Regions from separate parts of the Pseudonocardia sp. WMMC193 genome, predicted to be linked through region 1. Evidence: riboswitches for the same ligand, from Rfam matches in the RefSeq annotation. Region 1 holds a riboswitch; each other region holds the start of a gene.

Region 1 (4,808 bases):
TTGTTGGCCACCAGGGACTCCGCGGTGGCGAAGAAGCCGAGGTTGCGTTTGAGCATGGTGCGCTCGTCGTCGGTGAGGCCGGTGGGGGAGCGCCACAGGGCGATGTCGGCCTGCATGGCGACCTCGGTGGGCATCCACTGGTTGGCGCAGCCCGCGAGGTACTTGTCCCAGGCCCACCGGTACTTGAGCGGGAGGAGCTGGTTGACGTCGGTGCGGGCGTTGATCATCCGCTTCTCGTCGGCCTCGATGCGGGCCGCGCCCGCGTCGATGGACTCCAGCCCGGTCGTCCGGTTCGCGGTGCCGAGGGTCGATGGGGTGGTCACTGGCAGGCCTCGCACTCGGGGTCGTCGATCCGGCAGGCGGCGGGTTCCGCTCCCGAGTAGCGAACGGCACTCTCGCTCACACCTCCTGAGCGAGCGGGCCGCTCACCGGGTTCGGGGCGCACGGTCGGGACGCCGCGCAGCTTGCCGTCCGTCCCGCGCAGCGTGCTCTTCTCGACGTGGGTGGCGGACCGGGCACGCAGGTAGTACGTGGTCTTGAGGCCCTTGTGCCAGGCCAGCCGGTACAACTCGTCGAGCGCGCGCCCGCTCGGCGTCGCCAGGTAGAGGTTCAGCGACTGCGCCTGGTCGAGCCACTTCTGCCGCCGGGACGCCGCCTCGACCAGCCAGCGCGGCTCGATCTCGAAGGCGGTGGCGTACAGCGCCTTCAGGTCCGCCGGCACGCGGTCGATCTCGCCGAGCGCCCCGTCGAAGTACTTGAGGTCGGAGACCATGACCTCGTCCCAGAGACCGCGGTCCTTCAGCGCGCGGACCAGGTGCGGGTTGATCACGGTGAAGTCGCCGGACATGTTGGACTTCACGAAGAGGTTCTGGAACTGGGGCTCGATGGACTGACCCACGCCGCAGATGTTGGAGATCGTCGCGGTGGGGGCGATCGCCATCACGTTCGAGTTGCGCATGCCGAGGGTGGTGACCCGCTCTCGCAGGGCCTCCCAGTCCACCGTCGTGGAGCGGTCGACGTCGAGGGCGTCGCCTTCGCGGGCGGCGTCCAGGAGGCGGAGCGAGTCGATCGGCAGGATCCCCCGACTCCACAGGGAGCCGTCGAAGCTCGCGTAGCGGCCGCGCTCCCCGGCGAGCGTGCTCGAGGCGGCGATCGCGTAGTAGGAGAGGTGCTCCATGCTCCGGTCGGCGAACTCGACGGCGGCGTCCGAGGCGAACGGGATGCCCTGCTCGAACAGCGCGTCCTGGAACCCCATGAGCCCCAGGCCGATCGGGCGGTGTCGCAGGTTGGACCGGCGGGCCTCCGGGATCGTGTAGAAGTTGATGTCGATCACGTTGTCCAACATGCGGACCGCGGTGGTGACGGTGCGCTCGAGCTTCGCGGTGTCCAGCCCGTCCGGCGTGACGTGGGCGAGCAGGTTGACCGAGCCGAGGTTGCAGACCGCGACCTCGTCCCCGGACGTGTTGAGGGTGATCTCGGTGCACAGGTTCGAGGAGTGCACGGTGCCCACGTGCTGCTGCGGCGAGCGCAGGTTGCACGGGTCCTTGAACGTGATCCACGGGTGTCCGGTCTCGAAGAGCACGGTCAGCATCCGCCGCCACAGCTCCACGGCGCGGACCTTCCGGAACACCCGGATCTCGCCGCGCTCGGCCTTCGCCTCGTAGGCGCGGTAGGCGTGCGCGAACTCCACGCCGTAGAGCTCGTGCAGGTCCGGGGTCTCGTTCGGCGAGAACAGGGTCCACTCGGCGTCCGCCTCGACGCGGCGGAGGAACTCGTCCGGCACCCAGTTCGCGGTGTTCATGTCATGGGTGCGGCGGCGGTCGTCACCGGTGTTCTTGCGCAGGTCGAGGAACTCCTCGATGTCGACGTGCCAGGTCTCGAGGTAGGCGCAGGCGGCGCCCTTGCGCTTGCCGCCCTGGTTCACCGCCACGGTGGTGTCGCCCGCGATCTTGAGGAACGGGATCACCCCCTGCGACCGCCCGTTCGTCCCGCGGATGTGGGCACCGAGCCCGCGAACCGGGGTCCAGTCGTTGCCCAGACCCCCCGAGTACTTCGCGAGCAGGGCGTTGTTCCGGTAGGACCGGAAGATCGAGTCCAGGTCGTCCTCCACCGTCGTCAGGAAGCACGACGACAGCTGCGCGCGGGTGGTGCCCGAGTTGAACAGCGTCGGGGTGGAGGCCATGAAGTCGAAGGACGACAGCAGCTCGTAGAACTCGATCGCGCGGGCCTCGCGGTCGATCTCGCGGAGGGCCAGGCCCATCGCCACGCGCAGGAAGAAGGCCTGGGGGAGCTCGAAGCGGATGCCGTCGGAGTGCAGGAAGTACCGGTCGTAGAGGGTCTGCAGGCCGAGGAACCCGAAGTCCAGGTCCCGCTCCGGCTTGAGGGCCGCGGTCAGCCGGTCGAGGTCGAACAGCTCCAGCTCCGGGTCCGCGAGTCCGAGGTCGACGGCCTTGCCCAGGTACGCCCGGAAGTAGCCGGGGTAGTCCAGGCCCGCCTGGTCCGCCGGGGTCTCCAGGCCGAGGAACGGCAGCGCTTCCCCACGCAGCCGGTCCGACAGCAGCCGCGCGGCGACGAACGAGTAGTTCGGCTCGGACTCCACCAGCGTGCGCGCGGCCATCTCCTGGGCCTGCGCGAGCTCGGTGATCGACATGCCGTCGTAGACGGTGCGGCGGACCTCGGCGAGCACGGGCTCGGCGGTGACGTCGGAGATCCCCGCCACGGCCTCGCCGACGACCGTCTCGACCCGCTCCCAGTCCAGGGGCGCGCGGGTGCCGTCCCTGCCGACGACGTGCGGCGTGGGCGGCGCCGCCGGCGCGCTCGCCCGGCGCAGCCGGGCGTGCTCCTCGCGGTAGAGCACGTAGGAGCGGGCGATCTTGTGGTGCCCGCCCCGCATCAGGACGAGCTCCACCTGGTCCTGGATCTGCTCCACCCCCACCGCGGGGGTGGGGAAGCGGTGCAGCGCGGAGACGACCTCCGCGGTCAGCTCCGCCACGATCGGGCGGACCCGCGCCGACGGACCCTCCTCGGCGACGAACGCCTTGGTCATCGCCGCGGAGATCTTCGACTCGTCGAATTCCGACGTCGAGCCGTCCCGGCGCACCACCCGGAGCTGCTCGGGGGGTGTCAGTACCGGTGCTGCCATGCGCTCTCTCCTCGCGAGCTCGGCCGATGCCGAGGCCGGGGGGAACGCGAGCAGGACCTGGGGAGCGCCCGCCCGTGGCGCCTTCCCTCGAGGCCCCGAGCACGCGCACGCCGGGCTGGCGTGCGCACCGGTGGCAGGTCTTCGGACTCGTGGGCACCCGGTCTCCCGGACCTACCGACCGTCGCTTCCCAGGCTCGCGCCCAGTGCCGTTGACGGCTGTCGTTCCCACTTACCGCTGCGGGGCAGTCCCGGATTCCCACCGGGTTCCCTCTTGCCTCACCCCGTTGGATGCGGGGTGAACCACCAGCGCGACCGACACTACATGTTGGGGTCGCCGAGAACACAACGCCTACGTGTCGTGGCGTGTCGACGCCGACCGTTCGGGCCCAGCGGGCGACGCCCTGGGACCTCGCGGAGGCCCGGGCCAAGCAGCCGTCCATCGAGCACGACCACAGCACCCAGCTCGAGCCGGGCCTCACCGCGTTCCGCGAGGCCGTGGACCGCATCCACTCCGGGGCGGTCGACGTGACCCCGTTCCTCGAACCGGTCCACCGGATCGAGGACGCCCAGCGGGCCTTCGAGGCGGCCCGCGACCAGCAGGGCGGCAGGATCACGGTCTCGCTGTCGTGACCCGCAGCCCGGCCGCCGGGTCGTCGTGCTCGTCGGTCAGCGCTCGTCAGGGCAGGTGGTAGATGTCGATCGTGGACTCGCCGGCCCGGATGCGGCGCAGGTAGTCCGCCTCGGCCGCGTCACGGTCGGCCGAGAGCCGCTGGACCTCGGCGATGCGTTCCGCGGGGACGACGACCACGCCGTCGGCGTCGGCGACGACGAGGTCGCCGAGGCGCACGGTCTGCTCGCCGATGACGACGGGTTCGCCGAGTTCGCCGCTGCCGTGGGGGTCCTTGCCGGTCCCGCGGATGCACACGCGTTCGGCGAAGACCGGCCAGCCCATCTCCACCAGCCTGGCCGAGTCCCGGACCCCGCCGTGGATGACGAGCCCGGCCAGCCCGCGGGCGATCGCGGCCTCGGCGAGGATCTCGCCCCAGTAGCCGTACTCGAAGCCTTCGCCGGTGTCGACGACGAGGGCCTCGCCGGGGGAGGCGGCGTAGACCGCCCGGTGCAGCCAGAGGTTGTCCCCGGGTGGGGCCTTCACCGGGAAGGCGGCGGCCTCCAGGTGCATGGACGGGTGCAGGGGCTTGATCGCCGAGGGCAGCGCACCGGTGCGGCCTGCGGCCTCGTGCACGGTGGCCGAGCTCAGCACGGTGGTCGGGGCGCTCATGATCCGGCTCCGTGCTGCAGGTCGTGGTAGCGGTGTCGGACGCGGGCCTCCCGCAGCGAGGACCCGGCCTCGACAGCGTCCCGGATGGCCTGCTCCGCCCGCTCGATCTCCTCCGCGGCGGCGAGCACCTCCGGAACCCGCGCCGCGGGGACGACGACGAGTCCGTCGCCGTCGCCGAGCAGCAGGTCCCCGGGCTCGACTCTGATCCCGCCGATCGAGACGGGGACCTGGGTCGCCTCGACGCGGACGCGGTCCTTGCCGGTGCGCATCCAGTTGCCGCGGGAGAAGACGGGATAGCTCAGCTCGAGGGACCGGTCGACGTCGCGGCACACCCCGTCGATGACGGTGCCGGCCACGCCGCGGCGGTGGGCGACGGTGGTCAGGATG
Region 2 (4,808 bases), 4.1 Mb from region 1:
CAGGCGGCCTCCATGTCGGCGACCAGGCCGTGAGCCAGCGCCTCGACGCGGTCGACCTCGCCGCGGGCCTCCGTGCCGTCCTCGGCCAGGCCGAGGGCCTCGCGCAGGCCGGGGACGTTCTGCTCGCCGCCCCACATCTGGCGCGCGCGCAGCATGGCGAGGACCAGGTCGACCCGGACGGACCCCTCGGGGGCCGCGGCCAGGACGTGCAGCCCGTCCCGGATCTGGACGTCCTTGATCTCGCACAGCCAGCCGTCGACGTGCAGGAGCATGTCGTCGAATTCGGCCTCGTGCGGCCGGGAGTCCAGCCCGAGATCGTGGTCCATCTTCGCCGCGGTCATCAGCGTCCAGATCTGCTGGCGGATCGCGGGGAGCTTGGCGGGGTCGAGGGCGGAGACGTTGGCGTGCTCGTCGAGCAGCTGCTCGAGGCGGGAGATGTCGCCGTAGGTCTCGGCGCGGGCCATCGGCGGGATCAGGTGGTCGACGAGCGTGGCGTGCGCGCGGCGCTTGGCCTGCGTGCCCTCCCCCGGGTCGTTGACCAGGAACGGGTAGATCAGCGGGAGGTCGCCCAGCGCGGCGTCCGTGCCGCAGCTCGCGGACATGCCCAGGGTCTTGCCCGGCAGCCACTCCAGGTTCCCGTGCTTGCCGATGTGGACGACCGCGTGCGCCCCGAACTCCTCGGCCAACCAGCGGTAGGCGGCCAGGTAGTGGTGCGAGGGCGGCAGGTCCGGGTCGTGGTAGATCGCGACCGGGTTCTCGCCGAACCCCCTGGGCGGCTGCACGATCAGCGTGACGTTCCCGCTGCGCAGCGCCGCGACGACGATGTCGCCGTCCTGCACGTAGTGCTCGCCGGGCGGCGGGCCCCAGTGCTCGGTCACGCCCGCGCGCAGGTCCTCGGGGAGGGTGTCGAACCACCGCTGGTAGGTCTGCGCGGAGATGCGGATCGGGTTGCCCGCCAGCTTCTCCTCGGTGAGCCAGTCCGGGTCCTGGCCGCCCGCCTCGATGAGGGCGTGGATCAGCGCGTCGCCGTCCTGCGCGTCGACACCCGGGAAGTCCCCGATGTCGTAGCCCGCCTCCCGCATCGCGTGCAGCAGCGCGACCGTCGACGCCGGGGTGTCCAGCCCGACCGCGTTGCCGATCCGCGCGTGCTTGGTGGGGTACGCGCTCAGCATGAGCACGATCTTCTTGTCCGCGTTGGGGATCCGGCGCAGCTCCGCGTGCCGCACGGCGATGCCGGCGACCCGCGCCGCCCGCTCGTGGTCCGGGACGTAGACCGACAGCCCGTCCGCGTCGACCTCCTTGAAGGAGAATGGGACGGTGATCAGCCTGCCGTCGAACTCGGGGACGGCGACCTGGGTGGCGACGTCCAGGGGCGAGAGCCCGTCGTCGTTCTCCTCCCAGGTGGCGCGGCTGGAGGTGAGGCAGAGGCCCTGCAGGATCGGCACGTCGAGCGCGGCGAGCTCGGCGACGTCCCACTCCTCGTCCTCGCCGCCCGCCTGCGCGGAGGCGGGCTTGGTGCCGCCCGCGGCCAGCACGGTGACGATCAGGGCGTCGGCCCGCCTCAGCGTCTCCAGCAGCGCGGCGGGGGCCTGCCGCAGGGAGGCGCAGAAGATCGGCAGGGCCGTGGCGCCGCGCGCCTCGATCGCCTGGCACAGCGCCTCGACGTAGGCGGTGTTCCCGGCGATCTGCTGGGCGCGGTAGTAGAGCACGGCGACCGTGGGGCCGGCCGGCGCGGGGCCTGACGCTTGGGCGTCCCGAGCGTCACTGAGCGGTGCTTGGGCGTCCCCAGCGTCAGGGCCGGCGGCGGGGCGGGCGGCGGCGCGCTCGAGCACCCCCCACTCGGCCAGCTCCACCGGCGGCGCGAAGCCCTCGCCGGTGAGCAGCACGGTGTCGCTGAGGAACGCGTGGAGCTGGCCGAGGTTCTCCGCGCCGCCCTGCGCGAAGTACGTGTGCGCCTCCGCGGCGACACCCGCGGGCACGCTGGAGAGCTCCATCATCTCCGCGTCCGGCGCCATCTCCCCGCCGAGTGCGACGAGCGGGGTGTCGCCCGCGCGCAGGAGGTCGAGCCCGTCCTCCCAGTACCGGTAGCCGCCGAGCACCCGGACCACCACGACGTCCGCCTCGGCGACCATCCCGGGCAGCTCGTCGAGCAGCACGCGGTTGGGGTTGGCCAGGCGGAAGTCCGCCCCGGAGGCGCGGGCGGACAACAGGTCCGTGTCCGACGTCGACAACAGCAGGACACGGGGCATCGCGGCGAGTCCCTTCCTCGGGATCCTCGTCCCGGGTCAGTGTGCGTGGGTGGCGTGGCGGGCAGTGTCCTGGCTCCCGGATCGTCGCTCGCCCCGGGCCTTCCGGGTCTCCCCGTGGCCGTCGGTGCGGGGTCTGCTCCCCGGTGACAGTGGCGGGACCGCGCCGGACTCGCACCGGCTTCCTGGCTCCGCACGCCTCTTCGGTTGTGGTGACCCCACTCTCCGCAACACGCTCACCCCGAGTCAAGCCGCCGTGCTTACAGTGTCGCCGTGTCCTCCCCCCGCACCCGCGCCGACGCGTGCCCCGGCGTCCTCGCCCCGCACGACGCCGCGGACGGCGCGCTGGCCCGCGTGCGGCTGCCGGGCGGGGTCGTCACGGCGGCGCAGCTGCGGGTGCTCGCCGGGAGCGCCGAGGAGCTCGGGGACGGGGCGGTCCACCTGACCTCGCGGGGGAACCTGCAGCTCAGAGGGCTCTCCCGGGAGGATCCGCGGTTCGAGCAGCGGCTGCGGTCGGCGGGTCTGCTGCCCTCGTCGACCCACGAGCGGGTGCGCAACGTGCTCGCCTCGCCGCTGTCCGGTGTGGACGGTGGCCTGGCGGACGTCCGGGGCCTCGCCCGCGAGCTGGACGCGCGGCTGTGCGCCGTCCCGGCGTTGGCGGGCCTCCCCGGCCGGTTCCTGTTCGCCCTCGACGACGGGCGAGGTGACGTCGCGGCCGAGCGTCCCGATCTGTGCTGGCGCGCGACCGGTCCCGACCAGGGCGTTCTCCTGGTGGCCGGGGAGCCCACGACGGTCGGGTGCCCGGTCGCCGAGGCGCCTGCCCTACTGGTCGCCGCCGCTGAGGTCTTTCTCACCCTCCGCACGCAGGAGCCGGGGTGCGGTGCCTGGCGGGCGAGCGAGATCCCCGACGCGCCGGCGCGCATCGCCCGGGCGCTGGCCGGACCCGCGGGCGGTCCGGCGGCCGCGGATCCGCGCGCGGACGGCGACGGGGATGATCCACACCTCGGGAGCGGGACGGTCGGAAACCGACCGCTTCCCTCCTCGACCGTGGATCATGGGCCCGCGCTCGTGGTGGCGCCGGTGCTCGGGGAGGTGTCGGCGGCGCAGCTGCGGGCGCTCGCCGCGTCCGCGACCGAGGTGATCGTCACGCCCTGGCGGACCGTCGTGCTGGCGGACCCCGGACCCGGTGCGGCGGAACGACTCCACGCCGCCGGCCTGCGCACCCCGGACGATCCCGCGCTCCGGATCAGCGCCTGCGCCGGGCGGCCGGGGTGCGCGAAGTCCCACGCGGACGTGCGGGGGGACGTCCGCGACCTGCTGGCCGCCGCGACCGACCTGCCGCGCGCCCACGTCGTCGGGTGCGAGCGGCGGTGCGGGGCACCGCACGGGCCGCACCTCGACGTCGTCGCGCAGCCGGACGGCACCTACCGCATCGACGATCTCCGCGTTCCCGATCTCTCCGCATTGGACAGGACATGACCAGCGACTACATCCGCGACGGCGCGGAGATCTACCGGCGGAGCTTCGCCACGATCCGGGCGGAGGCGGACCTGTCCGGGTTCCCGCCGGACGTCGGGTACGTGGCCGTCCGGATGATCCACGCCTGCGGACAGGTCGACCTCACCGGCGACATCGCGTACTCCCCCGGCGTCGTGACGGCGGCGCGCGCGGCCCTGCGGGACGGCGCCCCGATCCTGTGCGACGCCATGATGGTCGCCTCCGGCGTGACCCGGGCGCGGCTGCCGAAGGACAACGAGGTCGTCTGCACGCTGCGCGAGCCCGAGGTCCCGGCGCTCGCGGAACGCCTGGGCACCACCCGGTCCGCCGCCGCCCTGGAGCTGTGGCGAGACCGGCTCGACGGCGCGGTCGTCGCGATCGGCAACGCCCCGACCGCCCTGTTCCACCTCCTCGACATGATCGACGCCGGGGCCGCGCGCCCGGCCGCGATCCTCGGCATCCCGGTGGGCTTCATCGGTGCCGCCGAGTCCAAGGAGGCCCTGGCGGCCCGCCCCGACCTGGACTTCCTCGTGGTGCACGGCCGCCGGGGCGGGTCGGCGATCACGGCGGCGGCCCTCAACGCGCTGGCCAGCGAGCAGGAGATCTAGGACATGCCAGGCACTCTCTACGGCACCCTCTACGGCGTGGGGCTCGGCCCCGGCGACCCGGAGCTCGTCACGATCAAGGCGGCCCGGCTGATCGGGGCCGCGGACGTCGTCGCCTACCACTCGGCGCGCCACGGCCGCTCCATCGCGCGCGGCATCGCCGAGCCGTACCTGCGCGGCGACCAGGTCGAGGAGCAGCTGGTCTACCCGGTCACGACGGAGACCGTCACGGACTACCAGGGCGCGATCGACGCCTTCTACGCCGAGGCCGCCGCCCGGCTGGCCGCCCACCTGGAGGCGGGCCGGGACGTGGTACTGCTGGCCGAGGGCGACCCGCTGTTCTACGGGTCCTACATGCACATGCACAAGCGGCTCGCGGGCCGGTTCCGCGCCGAGGTCGTCCCGGGCGTGACGTCGGTGGCCGGCGCCGCCGCCGCGCTCGGTCAGCCCCTGGTCGAGC
Region 3 (4,808 bases), 3.9 Mb from region 1:
CGAACGTCGCGACGTCCGCCAGCGCGCGGGCCGCGCCCTGCACCACCGGCATCGCCAGCAGGGCCCCCGTGCCCTCCCCCAGCCGCATCCCGAGGTCGAGCAGGGGGTCGAGACCCAGGTGCGCCATGGCGAGGGCGTGGCCGGGCTCGGCGGAGCGGTGTCCGGCCACGCAGTAGTCCACGGCGGACGGGGCGAGGACGGAGGCGACCAGGGCCGCGGCGCCCGCGTTGACCCCGTCGAGCAGCACGGGGACCCGCAGCGCGGCCGCGCCGAGCACGAACCCGGCCAGCCCGGCGTGCTCCAGCCCGCCGAGGGCGACGAGCAGGTCGAGCCCGTCCTCCCAGGTCAGCGCGTCGACGGCGGCCTGGACGACCGCGGTCTTGCGGTCCAGGGTCGCGTCGTCGATCCCCGTCCCCCGCCCGGTGGCGTCCGCCGCCGCGGCCCCAGTGACCGCGCAGATCAGCGCCGCCGCGGCCGTGGTGTTCGCGATCCCCATGTCGCCGGTGACCAGCAGCCGGTTCCCGGCGGCGACGAGGTCGCGGGCCACCTCGATGCCCACCTCGACCGCCCGCCGCGCCTCGTCGCGGGTGAGCGCGGGGCCCTGTGACAGGTCGGCCGTGCCGTTGCGGACCCGCCGCGGCAGCAGACCCGGCACGGGGTCCAGGTCCGACTCGAGCGGCGCCGCGACGCCGACGTCCACCACACACACCTCGGCCCCGAGCTGGCGCGCGAACGCGTTCACCACCGCGCCGCCCGCGAGGAAGTTCCCGACCATCTGCGCCGTGACCTCCTGCGGCCACGGCGACACCCCCTGCGCGTGCACGCCGTGGTCCCCGGCGAACACCGCGACCGCCGCGGGCTCGGGCACCGGCGGCGGGTACTCCCCCGCGATGGCGGCGAGCCGCACGGCCAGGTCCTCGACCCGCCCGAGCGAGCCCCGCGGCTTGGTCATCCGGTCCAGCCGGTCCCGCGCCTCCGCGGCGGCCGCGGCCGAGGCGGGCGCGATCGCCGCCGTCGTCTCGTCGATCAGGTTCATCGCGACCTCCCCGGGCAGCGCCCGTGATCCGTACCGTTCGGCGTGCACCGCCCAGCCCAGGGGCCGCCTGCGCGCCCAGCCCGCGGCGGCCAGCTCCGGCTCGGCCGCGAACTCCCGCACGTGGCCCACGCACAGGTAGGCGACGACGTCCACGTGCGCGGGCAGGCCGAGCAGCCCGCGCAGGGCGTCCAGCCCGGCGTCGTCGAAGAAGCTCACCCACCCGACGCCCAGGCCCTCGGCCCGGGCCGCCAGCCACAGGTTCTGCACGGCCGCGGCGGTCGAGTGCGCCGCCATCTCCGGGCGCCCGAACCGGCCCAGCGTGTGCCGTCCGCCCCGGGTCGCGTCGCTGGTCACGACGACGTTGACCGGGGCGTCGAGCACCGCCTCCACCTTCAGCGCGCCGAACGCGGCGGCCCGCGCCCGCGGCAGCGAGGCCGCGTAGGCCGACCGCTGCCGCGCGACCAGGTCCGCGACCGCGCGCCGGGTCTGCACCGACCGCACCACCACGAAGTCCCACGGCTGCGAGAACCCCACGCTGGGCGCGGCGTGCGCGGCCTCCAGGACGCGGCGCAGCGCGTCGTCGGCGACCGGGACCGCAGGCAGGAAGCCGCTGCGCACGTCCCGCCTGCCGCGCAGGACCTCGTAGAAGTCGCTCACCAGAGCGGGCTCAGGCGCGGCGGGACGACCGCCGTCCCCGGCACCGTGACCTCGGCGTCCGCGGCGACGCGCAGCCCGTCCACGACCGCGCGCCAGGCGGGCTCGTCCGGCACGACCAGCGCGACCGTGCACGGCCCGTCCAGCGCCAGCAGGTCGGCGACGGTGGTCACCGCGTCACCCGGACGGACCCGGTCGACCCGCCAGGCCTCCGCGTAGAACAACACGGCCGACTCGAGCTCGGGCGCCACCAGGACGTGGTCCGCCTGCTCCAGACAGGCCGCCTCGGGATCACCCGAGCCGACACCGAGTACGACGACCCTGCTCCGGACGTCACCGGACATGTTGGCCTCCTCGAGGGTCCGCGCCCTCATCGTGGAATCACCGGTGACGGCGGCGAGTGTCCTGGCTCCCGGATCGCCGCACGTCCCCGGCCTTCCCGCGCGAGCGGTGGCCGAGCGTGGGGACGTGCTCCCCGGTCACAGTGGCGGGACCGCCCCGGAGTCGCACCGGGTTCCTCCACTGCCGTCACCCGAACGACATCACGCCGGGGCCCCCGAGCGCAAGCACGGCGCCGTTGGGTGGGATCCGCCGCGGCGGCTCCTCCGGCGACGGGGCGAGCAGCGCCCGGATCGTCTCCCCGTGCGTGACGACGACGGCGCCGGTCAGGTCGATCCCGCGCACCCGGGTCCACAGCTCCCGGAAGGTCTCCCCGCCCGGCGGCGCCCAGTCCGGCCCCGCCGCGGCGAGCAGCGGGGCGTACACCGCGACCGGGCGACCCTCCCACCCGCCGTGGCCCTGTTCGCGCAGCTCGGCGCACTCCTCGACCGGCGACCCGATGCGCTCGGCGAGGATCCACGCCGTCTCCAGCGCGCGGAGCTGGGGGCTGGTGAGGATCCGCACACCGCGCAGGTCTCGCAGGGCTCCCAGGGCTCCCAGGTCCGCGGCCCGCGCCTGCGCCCGCCCCCGTGCGGTGAGCCCGACCGCGTGCGTCCGTCCCTGCAGCAGGCCCGCGGCGTTCCAGACCGACTCGCCGTGCCGCACCAGAACGGCGCTGACGGCGCTGTCGGGCACTACGCGGTGAGCCCGGCCACCGGGCCGATCACGATGATCGCCGGGGGGCTGATCTCCTCGGCCTTGATGTCCGCCTCCAGGGCGTCGAGCCGGGTGCGGACGCTGCGCTGGATGCGCGTGGTCCCGTCCTGGATCACGATCGCCGGGGTGTCCGCGGGGCGGCCGTGCGCGATCAGCGTCTCGGCGAACCGGCCCGCCCGCTCCACCGCCATCATCAGCACGACCGTGCCGCTCATCCGGCCGAGCGCGGCCCAGTCGGTGAGGCTGCGCGGGTCGTCCGGCGCCACGTGCCCGCTCACCACGACGATCTCGTGCGCGACGCCGCGGTGGCTGACCGGCACCCCCGCGACCGCGGGCGCGGCGAACGCGCTGGTGATCCCGGGGACCACGGTGACCGGCACGCCGGCCGCCGCGCACGCCTGGACCTCCTCGAACCCGCGGCCGTAGACGAACGGGTCGCCGCCCTTGAGCCGCACCACGAACTTCCCGGCCCGCGCGTGCTCGACGAGCAGCTCGTTGATCCGCTGCTGGGCCATCGCCCGGCCGTAGGGGATCTTGGAGGCGTCGATCACCTCGACGTCCGGGCCCAGCTCCTCGATCAGGTCGCGCGGGCCGAGCCGGTCCGCCACCACGACGTCCGCCCGCGCCAGCAGCCGCCGTCCGCGCACCGTGATCAGCTCGGGGTCGCCGGGTCCGCCGCCGACCAGCGCGACGCCGGGGAGCACCGGGTCCGCCGAGTCCGACACGACCCCGGCGGCGAGGGCCTCGACCAGCGCCGTCCGCACGGCGGCCGAGCGGCGGTGCGCGCCCCGGGCGAGGACGCCGACGGTCAGCCCGTCGTACTCCCCGGTCGCGGGCGTGACGGCGGAGCCGAGGCTGCCCTCGTCCGCCCGGACGCAGAAGGTCCGGCGCTCCTCGGCGGCGGCGCTGACGGCGGCGTTGACCTGCGGGTCGTCGGTGCAGGCGAGGACGTACCAGGCGCCGTCGAGGTCGCCGTCGGCGTAGCGGCGCGGGGTCCAGGTGATCTCGCGGGCCGACGCCATGCCCTCGACGGCGGGGGTGACCTCGGGCGAGACGACCTCCACCAGTGCGCCCGCGGCGATCAGCCGGGACACCCGGCGCTGCGCCACCTGCCCGCCCCCCACGACGACGACCCTGCGGCCGCCGAGGTCGAGGCCGACGAGGTACTGGTCGTGCTCGGTCACCGTGAGTGTGTCCCTTCCGGAAGTGGCCCCGAATGATAAACGGCGCCGCACGTGCCGGCGGCGATGTACCCCTCGGGGGTATCGGCGAGGGCGGCGGCGACGGTCACCGGTCCGACGACCGTCTTCGCCACCGCGAGCCGGGCCGCCGGGTCGATCTCCCGGGCGACGAGCAGCGCCGCCGCCGCCGCGACGCTCGGGGTGCCCGTCACGGCCTCGACCAGCGGGTTCGCCGCGGAGTCGCGCGCCGCGACCGTCGCGAGCGCGGCGGCGGGCCGGGTGTGCAGCGGTGCGGGCGCGATCGCGGCGAGGATCCCGGCCTCGTCCGCCTTGGTGTCCACGGAGGCGTAGATCCTGGCCGCGGGGCGGGCCGGATCGTCGGGCAGGTCACGTTCGAGACGGGCCAGCGCCGCCCGGACCGCCTCCGCCGAGACCCCGCGCCGGGCCCCGATCCCGACGACGACGACCACGACCACGGCAGGGGCCGCGATCACCGGCACGCGGCGACGAAACGCGCCACGGAGCCCGGGTGCCCGGCCGGATGGGTGTGCAGGAAGGACGCGTGCACCCCGCCGACCACGAACCCCTCCGGCTCGGCGCCGCGCCAGCCCCAGGCGGGCGTCGCGCCCCCGCGCGGGGTCACCGCGCAGTGGTGGAACTCGTGCCCGGGCACCCGCTCCCCGGCCGCGAACCCGGTCGATCCCGAGAGCGCGACGGCGTCCCGGTAGCCCAGGGTCAGCCGCCCGGTCATGGCCGCGGTGGCGTCCAGCGCGCCGACCAGGGGGACCCCGTCGAGCTCGCGGCAGAGGTAGAGCAGCCCGCCGCACTCGGCCCGGACCGGC

Evidence for each region. A riboswitch is a leader RNA that binds a small molecule or an ion and turns the genes downstream of it on or off. The one in region 1 is predicted to bind cobalamin.
Region 2: another riboswitch for cobalamin. It lies ahead of cobN (cobaltochelatase subunit CobN); the one in region 1 lies ahead of L3X23_RS33415 (ribonucleoside-diphosphate reductase subunit alpha).
Region 3: another riboswitch for cobalamin. It lies ahead of L3X23_RS13765 (hypothetical protein); the one in region 1 lies ahead of L3X23_RS33415 (ribonucleoside-diphosphate reductase subunit alpha).

The regions. Positions count from the first base shown of each region.
Region 1 is NZ_JAKKDO010000003.1:6,541,236-6,546,043, forward strand. It holds gene L3X23_RS33410 (ribonucleotide-diphosphate reductase subunit beta) at 1-323, opposite strand, end outside; gene L3X23_RS33415 (ribonucleoside-diphosphate reductase subunit alpha) at 320-3,142, opposite strand; cobalamin riboswitch at 3,257-3,462, opposite strand; gene L3X23_RS33420 (hypothetical protein) at 3,506-3,772, shown strand; gene L3X23_RS33425 (RraA family protein) at 3,819-4,421, opposite strand; gene L3X23_RS33430 (RraA family protein) at 4,418-4,808, opposite strand, start outside.
Region 2 is NZ_JAKKDO010000003.1:2,489,307-2,494,114, forward strand. It holds gene cobN (cobaltochelatase subunit CobN) at 1-2,249, opposite strand, end outside; cobalamin riboswitch at 2,312-2,434, opposite strand; gene L3X23_RS13200 (nitrite/sulfite reductase) at 2,520-3,725, shown strand; gene L3X23_RS13205 (precorrin-8X methylmutase) at 3,722-4,351, shown strand; gene L3X23_RS13210 (precorrin-2 C(20)-methyltransferase) at 4,355-4,808, shown strand, end outside.
Region 3 is NZ_JAKKDO010000003.1:2,615,404-2,620,211, forward strand. It holds gene cobT (nicotinate-nucleotide--dimethylbenzimidazole phosphoribosyltransferase) at 1-1,693, opposite strand, end outside; gene L3X23_RS13765 (hypothetical protein) at 1,690-2,064, opposite strand; cobalamin riboswitch at 2,068-2,235, opposite strand; gene L3X23_RS13770 (histidine phosphatase family protein) at 2,219-2,764, opposite strand; gene cobA (uroporphyrinogen-III C-methyltransferase) at 2,764-3,969, opposite strand; gene L3X23_RS13780 (cobalamin biosynthesis protein) at 3,966-4,466, opposite strand; gene L3X23_RS13785 (cobyrinate a,c-diamide synthase) at 4,457-4,808, opposite strand, start outside.